One region of the Mesorhizobium sp. M1428 genome, then DNA from elsewhere that is predicted to be linked to it. Evidence: predicted binding sites of a transcription regulator. Region 1 holds the regulator's gene; the other holds the start of a gene.
What was found. Region 1 encodes LexA, which represses DNA repair genes until DNA is damaged. Its sites were predicted from a motif close to TGTTCNNNNTGTGTTCNG; they were not measured.
Positions count from the first base shown of each region.

Region 2: the regulator LexA is predicted to act here: its motif matches at 3,226-3,243, upstream of dnaE (DNA polymerase III subunit alpha).

Region 1 is NZ_JAMYKT010000005.1:156,694-163,889, forward strand. It holds gene NKG60_RS09605 (molybdopterin molybdotransferase MoeA) at 1-1,096, shown strand, start outside; gene NKG60_RS09610 (hormone-sensitive lipase) at 1,104-1,934, opposite strand; gene kynU (kynureninase) at 2,031-3,278, opposite strand; gene lexA (transcriptional repressor LexA) at 3,727-4,461, shown strand; gene NKG60_RS09625 (ComEC/Rec2 family competence protein) at 4,455-6,920, opposite strand; gene gltX (glutamate--tRNA ligase) at 7,017-7,196, shown strand, end outside.
Region 2 is NZ_JAMYKT010000025.1:29,724-36,919, reverse strand. It holds gene NKG60_RS26025 (S-(hydroxymethyl)glutathione dehydrogenase/class III alcohol dehydrogenase) at 1-814, opposite strand, end outside; gene NKG60_RS26020 (acetyl-CoA carboxylase biotin carboxylase subunit) at 1,027-3,039, shown strand; gene dnaE (DNA polymerase III subunit alpha) at 3,510-7,037, shown strand; gene NKG60_RS26010 (DMT family transporter) at 7,052-7,196, opposite strand, start outside.

The sequences.
Region 1 (7,196 bases):
GCCGGTTGTGGCGCTCCGCACCCAGCCGCCGTTCAACGCCTCCGCCATGGACGGCTATGCCGTGCGGGTGGCCGACATCGCGTCCGTACCGGCAAAGCTTTCGGTGGTCGGCATGGCGCCGGCCGGACGCGGCTTTGCCGGAACGGTGCAGCAGCGGCAGGCCGTGCGTATCTTCACCGGCGCGCCGCTTCCCGAAGGTGCCGACACCATCGTCATCCAGGAGAACGTCCGCGATCTCGGCGGCGGTGTCGTAGAAGTGACGGAGCCGACGGTGCAGGGGCGAAACATCCGCCGCCTCGGGCTCGATTTCGCCAAGGGCGATGTCCTGCTGCCCAAAGGCCGCCTGCTCGATCCGGCGGCCTTGTCGCTCGCGGCGTCGGCCAACCATCCCGAGGTCGCCGTGGTCAAGCGGCCGCTGGTCGCCATTATCGCGACCGGCGACGAATTGCTGCCGCCGGGCAGCAATCTTGGCCCCAACCAGATCATCTCCTCCAACGCCTATGGTGTCGCCGCCGCCGCACAGTCGATCGGTGCGCGCGCGCTCGACCTTGGCATCGCGCCGGACCGCAGGGAGGCGATCGCTGCGCTGGTTGAAAAGGCCGTGAAGGCTGGCGCGAACGTCATCGTCACGCTGGGCGGTGCCTCGGTCGGCGACCACGACCTCGTCCATGACGTCCTGACCGGGCAAGGCATGACGCTCGATTTCTGGAAGATCGCCATGCGGCCGGGCAAGCCGCTGATGTTCGGGCGGCTGGGCGACATTCGCTGCATCGGCCTGCCCGGCAATCCGGTGGCAAGCCTGGTCTGCACCCAGCTCTTCCTCAAGCCGCTGCTGGCGCGGCTCGGCGGCCGCGCCTTTCAGCAGGATATACGTCAGGTGCGGCTCGGTGCTGCCATGCCGGCCAACGATCTCAGGCAAGATTATGTGCGGGCTGTTGTCACAGACGATGCCGGTACGCTCGTGGCGACGCCGTTCGGCATCCAGGACTCCTCGATGCTGAAAATGCTGGCCGATGCCAACGGGTTGATCGTCCGCGCGCCGTTCGCGCCTGCCGCGGCGGCGGGCTCCCCCTGCGACGTGCTGATGCTACGCTGAACCTGCCTCACTCCGAGATCAAGGTCCGGGTCAGCGGATGGTCTGGATCGGCCAAACCGTCGATGATGTTGAAATGATGCCGGTCAGGCTCGACCACCGAGCTGGTCGCGGCACCCAGGCCGATCCAGATGTTGGCCAGCAACGCGCTCTGGCGCAGGAATTCGGCGCGCTCGCCGCCGCCGGCCCAGCAGGTCAGGCAGGCCTTGTCCATCGGGCGCAGCAGCACCGGACTTTCGGCCTGCGCCTCGGCCTCATCGATCGCCAGCGTCTCGTTCATGCCGGTGCGCATGATCGGGCGCAAATCGTGCACCCCCGAGATCGACACCACGTGACGAACGCGCCGGACCACTTCGGGCGCCAGCGGCGTCGTCGCCGTAACCATCCGGCTAACAAGATGGCCGCCGGCCGAGTGTCCGGTCAGCATCAGCGGCCCTGCGACCATCGCCGCCGCTGTGCCGATCGCCGCGCCGACTTCCTTGACGATGCCGGCAACGCGTATCTGCGGACAGAGCGTGTAGGACGGCATCGCAACCGCATAGCCGCGATCAACAGCGCCAGCGGCAAGATGCGACCAGAAACTCTTGTCGAATGCCATCCAGTAGCCGCCATGGACGAACACCACGAGTCCCTTGGGCTTGGTGGCCGGCAGGATAAGATCGAGCCGATTGCGTGGCTTATCGCCATAGGCCAAGTCGAGCCGCGCCCTGCCCTCGGTCGAAAGCACGTCGCGGAAAACCCGAGCGGGCTCAACCCAGGCCGCCGGCCAGCGATCGCTGCTGGCTATGTTGGCGCCGTTGGCATAGGCGTTGTCCCAATCGGCAATGTGACGTTCGAACACCCTGCGCCCTCCCCTGGCAATATGGCCTTGCGACGTAGCGTGAGCATCGCGCGGCGCGTCGTCGCCAGCCTCACGGCTCCAGCTCTCGCATCAATCTCAAGTGACAGCCGTCTTGATGGCGAAGCGCGCATCCTTCCATGCACCGGTGCGCAGGATGTCCTCAAGTACTTCGACGGCCTGCCAGACATCGGCATAGCCGACATAGAGCGGGGTGAAGCCGAAGCGCATGGTCGATGGCGCGCGAAAATCGCCGATCACGCCACGTTCGATCAGCGCGCGCATGATCTGGTAGCCATGCTCATGCATGAATGAAATCTGGCTGCCGCGTTTTTCCCCATCGCGCGTGCTTTCGAGCGTGAGCCCGTAAGTGCCGCACTTTGCCTCGACAAGCTCGATGAACAGATCGGCCAGCGCGATGCTCTTCTTGCGCACCGCCGTCATGTCGACATCGTTCCAGATGTCGAGCGCGCCCTTAAGCGTGCGCATCGACAGGACCGGCTGCGTGCCGCACAGAAACCGGCGGATGCCGGTGCCGGCCGCATAGCCTGGCTCGAAGGCGAAGGGCCGTGCATGGCCCCACCAGCCGGTGAGCGGCTGCTGGATGTCGGCAAGATGCCGCTCAGCCGCATAGATGAAAGCAGGCGCGCCCGGGCCGCCATTCAGATATTTGTAGGTGCAGCCAACGGCAAAATCGGCGTTTGCCTTGTCGAGCTCGACTGGCATCGCTCCAGCGGTGTGGCAGAGATCCCAGACGATCATCGCCCCGGCTTCCTGGGCTCTGCGCGTCAGCGCCGGCATGTCGCGCAGTTCGCCCGACTTGTAGTTGACGTGGTTGACCAGCACCACAGCGGTGCGTTCGTCGATCAGCTCTTCGATGCTCGGCGCGTCGACCCCCGAGAGGCGCAGCAGCGTATCCTTTCGCGTCGAAGCCACACCCTCAGCCATGTAGAGGTCCGTCGGAAAACTATCGCCCTCGGCGACGATGACCTGCCGCTCCGGTCGCATGGCCATGGCGGCGTGCAGCAGTTTATAGATGTTGACCGACGTCGTGTCGCAGACCACCGTCTGGCCGGCCGCGGCACCGATCAGGCGCCCGAGCTGGTCGCCAAGTTCAAGCGGCATGTTGAACCAGCCGGCCGTGTTCCATGCGCGGATGAGATCATGCGACCATTCTTCGGTCGCGGCCTTGCGCAATTCATCGAAAGCGGCACGTGAAGCAGCTCCTAGCGAATTGCCGTCGAGATAGATCACTCCTTGCGGCAACACAAAGCGGTCGCGCATCGCGCGCAGCGGATCTGCGGCATCCATCGCCTTTATGGCCGCGAGATCGGGAATTCCTGTCATGATTTGCCTGCTCCCCCAAAATTCAATGCAACGCCGGATACGCATCGACTGTTCTTCCATCACCTGGTTGCGCGCAGGAAGGCTCCACCGGCGAGAAGCAGCCTAACCAGGCGGTGGAAACCAGGACTTAACCCGAGGTTGGCGTTTTGAGTTCGTTTCGTTCACGGTGCATTGACCAAACCGCACACTCGATAGGGGTTCACTTCCGTGCCCTCCGCCGACCGACGGCCGATGCCAATGTGGCCTTCCGGGAAGCCAGAAGGGCGCAAACGAAAGCAGAATCAAGGCGATGAGGCTCGCGACGGTGAAAGTGGGGTACCCCGGTTAGGGGACGTCGTTTGTTTCCCGAGCCTTAACGCATTCATTAAACTTTAAACAGTTGCGGAACACAACTGGAACAGATAGTGTTTGTTCTGGGTTTGTTTTTCTGATTCTGTTGGGGGTCGCTATGCTGACACGCAAACAACACGAACTGCTTATGTTCATCCACGAAAGATTGAAGGAAAGCGGTATCCCGCCTTCCTTCGACGAGATGAAGGAAGCGCTCGACCTGGCTTCCAAATCGGGAATCCACCGGCTGATTACGGCACTGGAGGAGCGCGGCTTCATTCGCCGTTTGCCCAACCGGGCCCGTGCGCTGGAGGTGCTGCGCCTGCCTGACTCGATCGCCCCCGGCCTCAATGCGGCACGCAAGTTCTCGCCGAGTGTCATCCAGGGCAGTCTTGGGCAAGGCGGTCCGCGGCAAGGCAAGCCGACATCGTCGCGCGTCCCTGCGGCCGGAAATGACGACGATGTCGTCGCCGCCGTTTCGATCCCGGTGATGGGCCGCATCGCCGCCGGTGTGCCGATCGACGCCATCCAGCACCAGACGCATTCGATTTCGGTGCCGCCGGATATGATCATGGGCGGCGAGCATTATGCGCTCGAGGTCAAAGGCGATTCGATGATCGAGGCTGGCATTTTCGACGGCGACACGGTGATCATCCGCAATGCCGATACGGCGAGCCCCGGTGAGATCGTGGTGGCACTGGTCGACGAGGAGGAAGCGACGCTGAAGCGGTTCCGCCGCAAGGGCGCTTCGATCGCCCTGGAAGCCGCCAATCCGGCCTACGAGACGCGCATCTTCGGACCAGACAGGGTCAAGGTGCAAGGCAAGCTCGTCGGACTGATCCGCCGCTACTGAGTTCCGCCCTTGGCGCCGGCTTTGGGTTTGTCGGCCCTGCGGTATGGCGGCAGGCCCCGTGCCGCGCGTGAAAATTTCCGCTGCACGTGCCAGGGCCGGTATGATTTTTCGACCGCGAAACGGATTTCGGCGCGTGTTGCAGCTTGTGGATCGAAATAGACGGCGGCACTTCCCGCGCGCGCCAGTTGCCGTTTGGTGACGACGAGGACCAGCCGGTCGTAGTAGCAGGGGTTATGGGCGGTGGCGTCGTCGATGACGATCAAACTGGCAAAGGCGCAGGCTGGCCGCGCAGTATCGCGGTCCTTGGCTTGTGCGATGATCGCGCCGGATGGATGCCTGGCAAGGCAGAGGCCGTCCGTGCAAATGAACGGCATACCCGGCGGTAGGTCGGCCGGATCGGCAATGTCGAATTGCGGATCGTTCTTTCCAGGTGTTTCCGGCGCGACGATAGCCTCTGATGTGAGCGCGCGTTTCCAGTTGTCGATGGTGAACTCATTCGGGCGTGCCCGGTTGACCGCGAGTTCACCGCTGTCGATCGGCAGCGCGACCAACCGTGCGTCCTCCGAGATCAATACATCGGGTACGCGCGTCTGGGTTGTCGTTAGCAAGCCGGCGAGCGCAAAAGGAAGTGCCGCCAGCCGCAACCAGGTCGTCGCCATGCTGGCAATGACAAGGGCGATCGTCACCAAAAGGACGGATCTCAGCGAAATCAGCCCAACCGCATCGATTGGCGAGCGCTCGGAGATCCACCCGGACAGGGCGATCATCGCCGTCAGCCCCTTGCCCATCACGTATAGGAAAGGCCCATCCGCGCCGAACGGCATCGCCAGCGCACTGAGGACGGCGAAGGGCATGACGACCAGTGAGACGATGGGCATGATGGCCAGATTGGCCAACAGGCTGAGCGGCGCCACGCGCTGGAAATGCCATATGGCGAAAAGCGCCGTGGCGCTCCCTGCAATGATTGAGGTCATCGCCAGGCCGCCCATGCCCAGCAGGACCTTTCGCGTGGCGAGGCGTAGCGGCGACCGCCGCGGCGGCGGCGTGGTGGCCCTGCCGGCGCGGTAGTCGGACCAGCCGGCATAGGCGCCGACAAGGGCCGCCGTCGCGGCGAAGGACATCTGGAAGCTCGGACCGACCACCTCGTGTGGCGACACCAGAATGACCGCGATGGCCGAGATCGCCAGGTTGCGCATGGTGAGCGCGGCCCGGTCGAACAGCACGGCGATAAGCATCACCGCCAGCATGATGAAGCTGCGTTCGGCCGCTACCACAATGCCGGAAAAGACGAGGTAGGCCGCAATCGAAAAAAGCGCGGCGGCCGCGGCATATTTCTTGACCGGCCGTCGCGATGAGAAATCGGGAAACAGCGCAAAGGCGCCGCGTAGCAGCGCCATGATGGTGCCGGCGACCAACGCCATATGCAGCCCCGAGATAGAGATGATGTGATAGATGCCTGTACGCCGCATCGCTTCGTTGATCTCCTCGGGAATGCCGGCGCGCACGCCGACGATCAGCGCAGCAGCAATCTCGCCCTCGGCGCCGCCGATGCGGCTGCGGATATGGTCGGCGATGGATTCGCGCGCGTCTTCGATCGCAGAAGAAAGCCGCGCGGCAAGCGGCATGCTGCCCGACGACACGACTTTCGGATTGCCGAGAAAAAAGCCGCTGCCGCCGATACCGGCGAAATAGCTGTCGAAGGAGAAATCATAGCTGTCGGGCCGCACCGGCCCGGTCGGCGGCAGCAGCCGCACATAGCCGGCGATCTCGGAACCGGCGGTCAGCTCAGCCGGTATTTTCATCGCCGAAACGCGGACCCGTTCCGGCATGTAACGCAGTGTCGGCCTGGCGGTTGAGATCACATCGATCGTCAGCCTGATGCGGCCGCTCGCCATGGGCTCGTACGATACGACGCGACCCGTCAGCCGCGTCGAGATTTCGGAACCGAGCATATGCGTCCCGACACGCCAGGTCTCGAACTTGGCGGCAAGCACGCCAAGCGCGCAGAGCAACGCCACTATGAAGCACAGGCGCGTCCTGGGCCATGACCGCGAGACGACGGCACAAAGGGCTGCCAAGGCGACGATAGCGATCGGCTGTGGGAAGGCCGGCTCGGCCGCCATCGCGAAATACACGACCACCCCGCATGCGAGGAACACCGGCACCAGCAGGAAGGCGATGCCGCGGTCGAGTTCCAGGCCGGCCGCCGAGGTTATGCTATTGCGGATACGGGACGGTGACGGGAGGCGGAAGCGACGGCGTAGGCGCACGATGGGCTCGCCCGCGGGCACGGGAACCGTTGCGGGGTCGCTGGCCGGCAGCGACGGAGCATCAAAGCGCGGAGCGGGCAGCAATGCCGGTGCCGGAAGGACAGGCAGGGGAGCGGCAAACAGCAAGCGTTCGCTGACGCCGCTGCCAGCGTCCTCGCCCTCGCCCGCACCACGGCCTCGCACAGCCATCGGGTCTGCCCCTTGCGCCCTCGACCTCCTATGCTACATGAACGCGCAACGCGCGAAAGTCCGCAAACCCACTTCCTTCGCCCGCCTGAGAGTTCCATGCCCGATAAGGTCGTCACCCGTTTTGCCCCCTCGCCCACCGGCTATCTGCACATTGGCGGCGCGCGCACGGCGCTGTTCAACTGGCTGTATGCCAAGCACACAGGCGGCACGATGCTGCTGCGCATCGAGGACACCGACCGCGAGCGCTCCACCGATGCGGCAACCGCGGCCATTCTC
Region 2 (7,196 bases), on a different contig from region 1:
TGCCGGTGCAGTCGAACGTGTAGTCGGCGCCGCCGATCTGGTCGGCGCCGCGCTTGGTCATGTTGACGAGATGAGCCACGACATCGCCGTCGATCTCCTTCGGATTGACGAAATGCGTCATGCCGAATTTCTCGCCCCATGCCTTCTTGTCGTTGTTCAGGTCGACGCCGATGATCATGTCGGCGCCGGCCAGGCGCAGGCCCTGGATGACGTTGAGACCGATGCCGCCGAGGCCGAAGACGACGGCCGTCGCGCCTTGCTCGACCTTGGCCGTGTTGATCACAGCGCCGATGCCGGTGGTGACGCCGCAGCCGATGTAGCAGATCTTGTCGAAAGGGGCGTCGGCATTGACCTTGGCCACCGCGATCTCGGGCAGCACGGTGAAGTTGGAAAAGGTCGAGCAGCCCATATAGTGGAACAGCTTGTCCTTGCCGATCGAGAAGCGCGAGGTGCCGTCGGGCATCAAGCCCTGTCCCTGCGTGGCGCGGATGGCGGTGCAGAGGTTGGTCTTGCGCGACAGGCAGGACGGGCACTGCCGGCATTCCGGCGTATAGAGCGGGATGACGTGGTCGCCCTTCCTGACCGAGGTGACGCCCTTGCCGACGTCGACGACGATGCCTGCGCCCTCATGGCCGAGGATCGCCGGAAACAGGCCTTCCGGGTCGGCACCCGACAGCGTGAACTCGTCGGTGTGGCAGATGCCGGTTGCCTTGATCTCGACCAGCACCTCGCCATCGCGGGGACCTTCGAGGTCGACCTCCATGATCTCCAGCGGCTTTCCGGCGGCGACGGCGACAGCGGCGCGCGTTTTCATCAGGCAATCCTCCCAAGACAGTCTGCAATCCAGGTTAGATTTAACTTACCATTCAGCTCTGCGCTATGCACGAAGCGACGTTCTGACTCCGGATTTTCGTCAGCGCCGGCCGATTTGCATCCGGGATAGGCTCCGACTTGCCTTGACCGGCCCCCTGAAGCCCATAAAACGGGAAGCCCGTAAAAGACGGGCAGTCGAGGGACGAGGCCTGCATGTTCTCAAAGATCCTGGTCGCCAACCGTGGCGAGATCGCCTGCCGCGTGATCAAGACGGCGCGCAAGATGGGCGTCGCCACCGTCGCGGTCTATTCCGACGCCGACCGCGACGCCATGCATGTCGAAATGGCCGACGAGGCGGTGCATATCGGGCCTTCGCCTGCTGCGCAAAGCTATCTGGTCCCGGAAAAGATCATCGCCGCCTGCAAGGCTACAGGAGCCGAGGCCGTGCATCCCGGCTACGGCTTCCTGTCGGAGCGGGCATCCTTCTGCGAAGCGCTGGAGCAGGAAGGCATCGTCTTCATCGGCCCGAAGCCCAAGGCCATCAAGGCGATGGGCGATAAGATCGAATCGAAGAAGTTCGCCAATGCGGCCAAGGTGTCGACGGTGCCCGGCTGGCTCGGCGTCGTCGAAAACGCCGCCCATGCCGAAAGGATAGCCGGCGAAATCGGCTATCCCGTGATGATCAAGGCCTCGGCCGGCGGCGGCGGCAAGGGCATGCGCATCGCCTGGAGCAAGGCAGAGGTGCGCGACGGCTTCGACCGGGCGCGGTCGGAAGCCAAAAGCTCGTTCGGCGATGACCGCGTCTTCATCGAAAAATTCATCGTCGACCCGCGCCATATCGAAATCCAGGTGCTCGCCGACGCGCATGGCAACACGCTCTATCTCGGCGAGCGGGAATGCTCGATCCAGCGCCGCAACCAGAAGGTCGTAGAGGAGGCGCCGTCGCCCTTCCTCGATGCCAAGACCCGCAAAGCCATGGGCGAGCAGTCGGTGGCGTTGGCCAAGGCGGTCGACTACCAGAGCGCCGGAACGGTCGAATTCATCGTCGATAGCGACAAGAACTTCTATTTCCTGGAAATGAACACGCGGCTGCAGGTCGAGCATCCGGTGACGGAACTGGTCACCGGCATCGACCTGGTCGAGCAGATGATCCGCGTGGCAGCCGGCGAAAAGCTCGCCATCAAGCAGAGCGACGTCAAGTTGAACGGCTGGGCGGTGGAAAGCCGCCTCTATGCCGAAGACCCGTATCGCAACTTTCTGCCGTCGATCGGCCGGCTGACAAAATACCGGCCGCCGGAAGAGGGAAAATTCGGCGAAATCGTCATCCGCAACGATACCGGCGTCACCGAAGGCTCGGAAATCTCGATGTTCTACGACCCGATGGTCGCCAAGCTGTGCACCTGGGCGCCGACACGGCTGGCGGCGATAGACGCGATGTCGGAAGCGCTGGACAGTTTCGTCGTCGACGGCATCGAGCACAACATACCGTTCCTGGCGGCGCTGATGCAGCATCCGCGCTGGCGGGAAGGTCGGCTATCGACCGGGTTCATCGCCGAGGAATACCCCGACGGCTTCGCGCCGATCGTGCCAGACGCCGAGGAGAAGTCGGTGCTGGCCGCGATTGCCACCGCGGTCGAACTTCTGCGCCGCGACCGGCTCGACCGGCTGGGCGGGCGGCTGGCGCCGCATTCGGGCGCTTTGAAACGTGATTGGGTGGTGAAGATCGGCCGGGATTATCTTTCGCTCGCCATCGTCGAAGGCATGATTTCCGTTCCGATGGAGCTCGATCTCACAATCGACGGCGGCAAACCGCTGACCGTGGCATCCGACTGGCGGCCGGGCGATCTCATCTGGCGCGGCACGGTCGGCGGTCGCAAGGTCGCGGCGCAGGTCAGGCCGGTACTGAACGGGTTCCGCATCGCCTGGAAAGGCATGTCGGTGACAGCCCGCGCCATGCTGCCGCGCACTGCCGAACTCGAAAGGCTGATGCCTGAAAAAATCGCGCCGGACACTTCGAAGATGCTGCTCTGCCCAATGCCCGGGCTCGTCGTGTCGATCGCCGTTGTCGAGGGGCAGGAGGTCAAGGCCGGCGAGACGCTTGCAGTGGTCGAAGCGATGAAGATGGAAAACGTGCTGCGCGCCGAGCGCGACCTCATCGTCTCGAAGCTCAACGCCAAGCCCGGCGACAGCCTTGCCGTCGATGCGGTGATCATGGAATTCGCGTGAGGGTGAAAAAAACCGCCTGAGGCTAGCCTGGGACGTTGGAGATTAGCGAAAGCCGAGGTGACGGCCAATCTCCCCCCTCGTGGGGGAGATGTCCGGCAGGACAGAGAGGGGCGCGAAGAAACGCGACCAGACAATTCGTTGGGCAACGAGACAGAATTCGCATTTTTTTGCCGCCACAACGTATTTTGTTCTTGCTTTGTGCCGGCAGCTATGCTACTAATTTGGGTATGGTGCTAATTGGCTCCAACGACCCGCCTTTGAGGCGGGTTTTGTGTTTCCTGGCCCGAGGTTGGCGGGACAGCGCCCCTCTCTGTCCTGCCGGACATCTCCCCCACGAGGGGGGAGATCGGCAGTTGCGGCGGCTGCTCTAAACGTCCAAAGCTCCAATCGCTACCGCTGGACTCGTGTTACCCGGTGCCGGACAATACATCTTCATCAACTGAGTCCTTGTGAGGCGGCGCGAAAAAACCATGGCGGATGAGAGACTTCCACGCGATCCCTTGCTGCGCGAGGCCTATGCAAAGGCGTCACGGGCGGAGGCGGCGGCGCGTCGGTTCATTCATCTGCGCGTGCATTCGGCCTATTCGCTGCTCGAAGGCGCCTTGCAGCTCGGCAAGATCGTCGGCCATGCAGTGCAGGACGAGTGCCCGGCAATCGCCGTCACCGACACCAACAATCTGTTCGGCGCACTGGAATTCGCCCAGAAGGCGGTAAAGGACGGTATCCAGCCGATCATCGGCTGCCAGATCGACCTCGCCTTTTCCGGCGAGGCGAGCGACAGCCAGCGCGACCGCAGGCGGCAAGGGCCGGAGATGCGGCCGGTCGTCCTGATCGCCGCCACCGAGGCCGGCTACGGCAATCTGGTCAGGCTGGTCAGCCGCGTCTACCTCGAGACACCGCCCGGCGAAGCGGTGCATCTGACGACCGAGATGCTGCAGGGCCACTCCGACGGTCTGATCTGCCTTACGGGCGGGCCGCGCGGTCCGATCGGCACTGCCTTGAAAGAGGATCGCCGCGAACTCGCCGAGACCCGGCTCCTGGCGCTCAAGGGCCTGTTCGGCGACCGGCTCTATGTCGAGCTTGAGCGGGTGTCCGGCTACGACCGCGCGATCGAGCAGTCGTCGGTCGATCTCGCCTACCGCCATGATCTGCCGTTGGTTGCCACCAACGAGGCGTTTTTCTTCTCTCGTGAAGACTATGACGCGCATGATGCGTTGATCGCCATCGCCGAAGGCTCCGTGGTTGCGGCCGACAATCGCCGCCGCCTTTCGCCCGACCACTTCCTGAGAAGCCAGGCCGACATGGCGAGGCTGTTCGCCGACCTGCCGGAAGCAATCGACAACACCGTCGAGATCGCGCTGCGCTGCTCGTATTACCCGAAGACACGCAATCCGATCCTGCCGCGCTTTGCCGGCCGCGATGTCGCCGACGCCGATGCTGCGGTCAAGGCGGAGGCGCACGAGCTTGCCAGGCAGGCGCATGAAGGGCTGGAGGCGCGGCTGGCGGCGCACGGGCCGACGCCCGGCTATACCGTCGAGCAATATCGCGAGAGGCTGGATTTCGAGCTCGGCGTCATCGAGAAGATGAAATATCCGGGCTATTTCCTGATCGTCGCCGACTTCATCAAATGGGCCAAGGCGCAAGACATTCCGGTCGGGCCGGGCCGCGGTTCGGGCGCCGGCTCGCTGGTTGCCTATGCCACGACCATCACCGACATCGATCCGCTGCGCTTTTCGCTGCTGTTCGAGCGCTTCCTCAATCCCGACCGCGTGTCGATGCCCGACTTCGACATCGACTTCTGCCAGGACCGGCGCGAGGAGGTCATCCGCTACGTCCAGCAGAAATACGGCCGCGACCAGGTCGGCCAGATCATCACCTTCGGCACACTGCAGGCACGCGCGGTGCTGCGTGACGTCGGCCGCGTGCTGCAGATGCCTTACGGGCAGGTCGACAAGCTGAGCAAGATGGTGCCGTCGAACCCGGCCAATCCCGTCAAGCTTGCCGATGCCATCGCCAACGAGCCGCGCTTTGCCGAAGAGGCGGAGCGTGAGCCGATCGTGCAGACGCTGCTCGATACGGCGCAGAAACTGGAAGGTCTTTATCGGCACGCCTCTACGCACGCGGCCGGTATCGTCATCGGCGACCGGCCGCTGTCGGAGCTGGTGCCGATGTACCGCGATCCGCGATCGGACATGCCCGTCACCCAGTTCAACATGAAGTATGTCGAGCAGGCCGGGCTGGTGAAATTCGACTTCCTTGGCCTGAAGACGCTGACGGTGCTGGACAGGGCGGTCAAGCTGATCCGCCGCCGCGGCATCGAGATCGATCTCGCCCACATTCCGCTCGACGACCCGGAAACCTACGCCATGCTGTCGCGCGGCGAGGTGGTCGGCGTGTTCCAGGTGGAAAGTGCCGGCATGCGCAAGGCGCTGATCGGCATGCGGCCCGACTGTATCGAGGACATTATCGCGCTGGTCGCGCTCTACCGGCCGGGGCCGATGGAGAACATACCGACCTACAATGCCAGAAAGCACGGCGAAGAGGAGATGGCGTCGATCCACCCGAAGATCGACCATCTCGTCAAGGAGACGCAAGGCGTCATCGTCTACCAGGAACAGGTGATGCAGATCGCGCAGGAGCTCTCCGGCTATTCGCTGGGCGAAGCCGATCTGCTGCGCCGCGCCATGGGCAAGAAGATCCGCGCCGAGATGGACAAGCAGCGCGAGCGCTTTGTTTCGGGTGCGGTCGAGCGCGGCGTCGGCAAGCCGCAAGCCGACTTCATCTTCGACCTGCTGGCAAAGTTTGCCGACTACGGTTTCAACAAATCGCATGCCGCCGCCTATGCCGTCGTCTCCTACCAGACCGCGTATCTGAAGGCGCATTACCCGGTCGAATTCCTGGCCGCGTCGATGACGCTCGACATGGGCAATACGGACAAGCTCGCCGATTTCCGCCAGGATGCGCTGCGCCTCGGCATCGAAGTGGTGGCGCCGTCGGTGATGACGTCGTTCCGGGATTTCGAGATCGGCGAGAACCGCATTTTCTATTCGCTGGCCGCGCTCAAGGGCGTTGGCGATGCGGCGGTCGAGCACATCGTCGCCACGCGCGGCGAAAAACCGTTCAAGAGCCTCGCCGATTTCTGTGAAAGGGTCGATCCGAAGATCGTCGGCAAACGTGTTTTCGAAAGCCTGATCATGGCCGGCGCGCTCGACTGCTTCGGTCATGACCGCGCGGCGATGATGGCCGGCGTCGAGCGGATGATGGGGCTGGCGTCCTTGGCGCAGCAGAACGCCGTCACCGGCCAGCACGACATCTTTGGCGCCTCGCTCGGCGCACAGTCGCAGGCACTCAACCTGCCGGCGACCGAGCCCTGGCTCGCCGCCGACCGCCTGCACCGCGAATTCCAGGTGGTCGGGTTCTATCTCTCGGCACATCCGCTCGACGAATACAAGGCGGCGCTGCAGAAAATGCGGGTGCAGACCTGGGGCGAGTTTTCGGCCGCCGTCAAACGCGGTGCTGCCGCCGGCCGGCTCGCCGGTACCGTCACCACCAAGCAGGAGCGCAAGACGCGCACCGGCAACAAGATGGGCGTCGTGCAGTTTTCCGACACGTCAGGCCAGTATGAAGCGGTGCTGTTTTCCGAGGGGCTGGCGCAATACCGCGACCTGCTCGAACCCGGCCGCTCGGTGGTGATCACCGTTTCGGCCGAGGACAGGCCTGAAGGCGTCAATCTGCGCATCCAGACCGTGCAGTCGTTGGAGGACGAGGCAAGCCGTATCCAGAAAGCGTTGCGCATCTTCGTCAGAAATGACGCTCCGGCATCGACAATCCAATCGCAGCTTGGCCAACGTGGCGACAGTCAGGTGAGCATCATCGTCATCAAGGAAGGCGGCGAGGGCGAGGTCGAGATCGAGTTGCCCAACCGCTACCGCGTATCGCCGCAGATAGCGTCGGCGATGCGGGCGGTGCCGGGCGTGGTCGAGGTGGAACTGGTCTAAGAGTTAGCGCACGCTTATGAAGCGGCGATCTCCGCCGGTTGCGGTGCTCTCCGCTGCAGGTTGAGCAGATTGCCGAGCAGGATCAGCAGGGCGCCACCAGCGGTGAAGGCGTCGATCTGCTCGTGATAGAGCAGCCATCCGATCACCGCCGACAGCGGC